Regions from separate parts of the Bradyrhizobium sp. 87 genome, predicted to be linked through region 2. Evidence: predicted binding sites of a transcription regulator. Region 2 holds the regulator's gene; the other holds the start of a gene.

Region 1 (2,392 bases), on a different contig from region 2:
CCACGCTGAATTCGAGGCGCAGGCATTTTCCCGGCGGTTTTGCTGCGGCTGCGAGCCGCGCCACTGATTGCACCAGCGTGTCGGTGGCGCGTCGGCTCTTGGCGGGATACCAGATTACATAGATACCGGTCGGCCATTTCGCGAAAGCCGCCGAGAAGGCCTCTGCGAGCTTTTCGAACTCGTCCTTTGCCTCGAAGGGCGGGTCGATCAGAACGAGCCCACGCCGTTCCTTCGGCGGCACGAAAGCCGGCAGCGCCATCCAGCCGTCGAGGTCGACCACGCGGGCCTGTTCGTCGCGGCGCAGTACGCCGATCAGCGCCTTGCGCGCCTTCGGCTCGAGCTCGCAGAGCAAGAGGCGGTCCTGCGGCCTCAGCAGGCCGCGTGCGATCAGCGGCGAGCCCGGATAGGCCTTGAGCTCGCCCTTCGGATTGAAGGCGCGGACGATGTCGAGATAGGGCTTGGTCAGCGCCATGGCGTCGTTCGACAACCGCGCCTGCATCAGCCGCGCAATGCCCGTCAGCCACTCGCCGCCCCGGCGCGCTTCGTCGCTTTCGAGATCGTAGAGGCCAGCGCCGGCATGGGTGTCGATGACGCGGAACGCACCCGGCTTGTCCTGGAGATAGGTGATGATGCGCGTCAGCACGATGTGCTTGATGACATCGGCGAAGTTGCCGGCATGGAAGGCGTGGCGGTAATTCATGCAAGAGCACTACGCCACGTGACGGCCCGAGCAAAGAGGCACGACGCCTGGGCTAGCCACCCCGGATCGGCGGCATCGTCACCTGGTCGCGGCGGCAGGCGCGGCGGTCGATCTCCTCGCAGGCGCGGAATTGCAGGTCCTTGCTGAGGCAGATGCGGACTTCCGATAGCCGCGTCCGGTTGCAGGTGATCGAGACGGCGGCATTGCTGAGGCCCGGATTGGCCTTGATGAAGGCTTCCTCCACCTCCGCCGGCGCCACGGTCTTGGCCTGCGATAGATCGAGATATTCGGCTGGAATCTTGATCGCGGCGCGCGCCTTGCGGATCGTCTCGAAATAGCTGCGGTCAGCGAGCCCCGAGCAGGTGCCGTGCTTGTCCCACTCATTGAAGATCAGCCCCGGCGCCGGCATCAGATCGAGCATGGAGGAGACGATGCTGCGGTTCAGCCGCGGCGAGGGCCGCTGGCAATATTCCGGAAATCCGCTCTCATATTGCGGCCACAAACCATGCACCACGAAAGCGTAGGGCCGTCCGCTGCACTGGGTCTGCGAGCGGCCGCCGCGCTCCGCCGCCTCCTCGCAGAAAGAGGGCGACCAAGACAGTGACAGCACATAAAAATCGAATTCGCCGGGCGTGTTCTGCCGCTTGTCCTGGGCCTTTGCGCCATCGGCCAGCGCAGCCAGCCCGGCCGCAAGCGTCAGCGAGATCATCAGGCGGGAGAACGAATGCAATCTGGAATGAAACATGGCGACGCCCCTCAACTAGACTGTGCAGACAAGCCTAGCAGGCGATAAGAACATTTCAAGAACAAAATGCGGGTGACCGTCGTTCGGCCGCCTGATCGGTCCGGATCAGAACGTTTCAATTACTGTTTGGCGGCGCGGCAGGCCGGGTTGTAGGCCCAGTTGCGGTCGAGCCCGACCACGCACCATTCGACGCCTTGGCCGTAGCCGGCGAAGCCGCCATCCTCCACGATCGAGAAATGCACCTTGCGCATCTTGCCGTCCGTGAGCATGGCCTCGCCGGTGCAATAGCGGCGCGGGATGTTGTCGGATGCCCAAGGCCGGAACGCGGTCTCGTGAACTGCGGCGAAGCCGGTGATCTTCAACGAAGAATTCCAGAACGCGCTTTCTTTCTCCCAGAACTGGGTCGCGATCGTCGGCAGCGCCCTGTCGCACTCGGAGACGTTGCCGTCATAGCGCGGCCCGCTCAGCCAGAAATTCAGCTCCAGCGGATTGGCGGCCCTGGCCTCGCCGAGCGACAGCGCCCCGAACAGGAGGCCGAGCACGGCGGCAAAGCGGAGCGATTTCAGGAAGGTCGAGGCGCGCATGGATGATCCAGACAGCATGATCTGCAAGGGTCGGACGGTGCCGTGAAGGCCGGGGGAGGTCAAGTGCAGCGCGGCAACACTTGCCGACGAGTTGACCGCAATGCTGCGTTGGACCGGCCATCCGTTCTTTCCACCGCCGCGCCGACACCGTAAACTGCCGCCAACCAATCGGAGTGACGGGAATGCGAATCATTGCGGCCGCGGGCCTACTTGCCTTGGGTATGATGGCGAGCCAGTCGGCGCATGCCGATCTGCTTCCGGTGCCTCCGTTCAAGGGCAACGACACCGGCGGCATCATCGCCTATTCGATGGCAACCCAGGTCGATGCGCGGCAGGTCGCGGTCGATCACTGCGCGCGCTATG
Region 2 (2,392 bases):
GCGACTCGGCGCAATGGGTGTGATCGGCCTGCCGGGCAATCCCGTATCGTCCTACGTGTGCGCTTTCCTGTTCATGGTGCCGCTGATTCGCGCCCTGTCGGGCCGTTCAGTGATTCACCATCGCCGTGAACGCGCCGTGCTCGGCCGCGACGTCGGCGCCAACGACCAGCGCGAGGACTATCTGCGCGCGCATCTTGAGGAGCGTGACGATGGCACACGCGTCGTTGTTCCCGTCAATCATCAGGACTCTTCGCTGCTTGCGAATCTCGCTGCAGCACAGGTACTTCTCGTCCGCGCACCATTCGCGCCGAAGGCCGAAGCCGGCACGGCTTGCGAAGTGTTGCGGCTCCCCGTCTGAGCGCCCCCGCAACGCGCGTTCCGCGCACTTTGCTCTGTTCACGGTAAATTAAGCAGTTGCGGAACATGTATCGAACATATAGTGTCTGTTCATGATTTGTTTCGAGCATGCAGCGGCTTATGGCCGAATTCAGCGTCTCGGAATCGGACGACATCAACCGGGGGACTTTGGTCGAGATGTTAACGCGCAAACAATACGAGCTTCTGCGGTTCATCAGTGAGCGTCTGAAGGAAAGCGGCGTGCCGCCCTCCTTCGACGAGATGAAGGATGCGCTCGATCTGCGCTCGAAGTCGGGCATCCATCGCCTGATCACGGCGCTCGAGGAGCGTGGCTTCATCCGACGCCTGCCCAACCGCGCCCGTGCGATTGAAGTCATCAAGCTGCCGGAGCTCCAGGCAGCCGCTGGCAGCCGCCGCGGCTTCACGCCGAGCGTCATCGAGGGCAATCTCGGCAAGGTGCGTGCGAGCGCGAGCCTGCCCGCTGACGAGGGCGAACGTCCCGTCGCGGTGCCGGTGATGGGCCGCATCGCGGCCGGCACGCCGATCGAGGCGTTGCAGACCCGCAGCCATACTATCAGCGTACCGCCTGACATGCTCGGCTCGGGCGAGCATTACGCGCTGGAAGTGCGCGGCGACTCGATGGTCGAAGCCGGCATTCTCGACGGCGACATGGCCCTGATCCAGCGCAACGAGAGCGCCGATACCGGCGACATCGTGGTGGCGCTGATCGACGACGAGGAAGCGACGCTGAAGCGCTTCCGCCGTCGCGGCGCCTCGATCGCGCTCGAGCCCGCCAACGCGGCCTATGAGGTCCGCATCCTGCCGCCCAACCGGGTGAAGATTCAGGGCAAGCTGATCGGGCTTTACCGGAAGTACTGATACCGGGAGTCTTTCTATCGGCAGTACTTCATATCGGAAGCACTTCATGCCGGAGGTGCTTGGCGCCTCGCGCGCTTCCGATCGGCATCGCCGGTCAGAGATTGGAGCGGATCATCGTCCGCTCCGGCTGGATAGCCTTTCTGGTTCTGCACAGACTATCCGGCCCCTCCTCCAACGCTGGCTCCTCGCCACGCCGACGAAGCAGCACCGCTTCAAGCAGCACCGCTTCGCGGCTCGGTTGTTCGAGGAAACAGCGACCAGCGGTCAAGTTCGGCCGTTGCAGCCAAGTTGGCAATGTTCGCGTACGCGCCTCCCGAATGCATCGCGGCGAGCTTTGTTCCTATTGAATTCGGGAAAGATAATGTGATCGCGGCTTGCGGAAGCCAGCCGCAGATTTGCCCACAACCAAGCAGAGCGTTCGTGCTTCCACTCTGATAGAGGCCTGCGCCTCGATAAGAGACGCGGGTTGCTATCCCAGCATGAGGAGCACCCGATGTGTGACTACAGCCTACATGCCGTCGCGTCGCGCCCCGCCGAAGTCGGCGAGACGATCGTCACGACAAGCTTCCGCGGCACCTCGACGCGCGGCTTCGCCTCTGCAGCCGATCCGTCTGTTGCCGTCTGCCTGCTGCCGGGGACGGAGCTCGCCTTCGCCGACGACGTCCGCTACGACAATCGCTGGATCTGGACGCGCACCATCAATTCCCGCGTGGGCAAGTTCGGCAAGATCGATCCGCACGTTCCCGACCGCCATCATGATGCGATCGAATTCCCCGACGGCAAATACGTGCTGGTGACGCAGCTCGTCGAAGGCCAGCGCGCGACGGTGCTGCAACTGCCGGTGACTCAGTCGGTCACCGAGCGCGAGCACAAGGCGCAGATCACCGCCGACAGGCAGCCGACCGTCACGCACCTGCCGATCGGCTGACAGAGCCGCCCTCCGGCTACGAAGTCGGAGGTCAGGATTGAATCGCCATCGCCGGCCGTGGCCGGCGAGATGGTGTGGTTTGCACCCCGCGAATCCGAACGGACGCACCGAACCACTGCGTTGCTCCGCACCATCAGATCAATCGTCGGCTTGCAGGTCGGTGTCCGCCGGCGTTGCGTCCTTGATGCGAGGCGCGGTCGACTTTGGCGCGAGGCTGCCGTCGAAATC

What was found. Region 2 encodes LexA, which represses DNA repair genes until DNA is damaged. Its sites were predicted from a motif close to TGTTCNNNNTGTGTTCNG; they were not measured.
Region 1: IVB50_RS31115 (ribonuclease T2) is a predicted target of LexA. The motif match lies at 1,492-1,509, and genes of this name have one in related genera.

Annotation. Positions count from the first base shown of each region.
Region 1 is NZ_JADPIQ010000126.1:36,369-38,760, forward strand. It holds gene rlmJ (23S rRNA (adenine(2030)-N(6))-methyltransferase RlmJ) at 1-700, opposite strand, end outside; gene IVB50_RS31115 (ribonuclease T2) at 753-1,445, opposite strand; gene IVB50_RS31120 (hypothetical protein) at 1,565-2,029, opposite strand; gene IVB50_RS31125 (hypothetical protein) at 2,212-2,392, shown strand, end outside.
Region 2 is NZ_JADPIQ010000075.1:14,306-16,697, reverse strand. It holds gene glp (gephyrin-like molybdotransferase Glp) at 1-358, shown strand, start outside; gene lexA (transcriptional repressor LexA) at 535-1,236, shown strand; gene IVB50_RS16635 (hypothetical protein) at 1,730-2,164, shown strand; gene IVB50_RS16630 (ComEC/Rec2 family competence protein) at 2,303-2,392, opposite strand, start outside.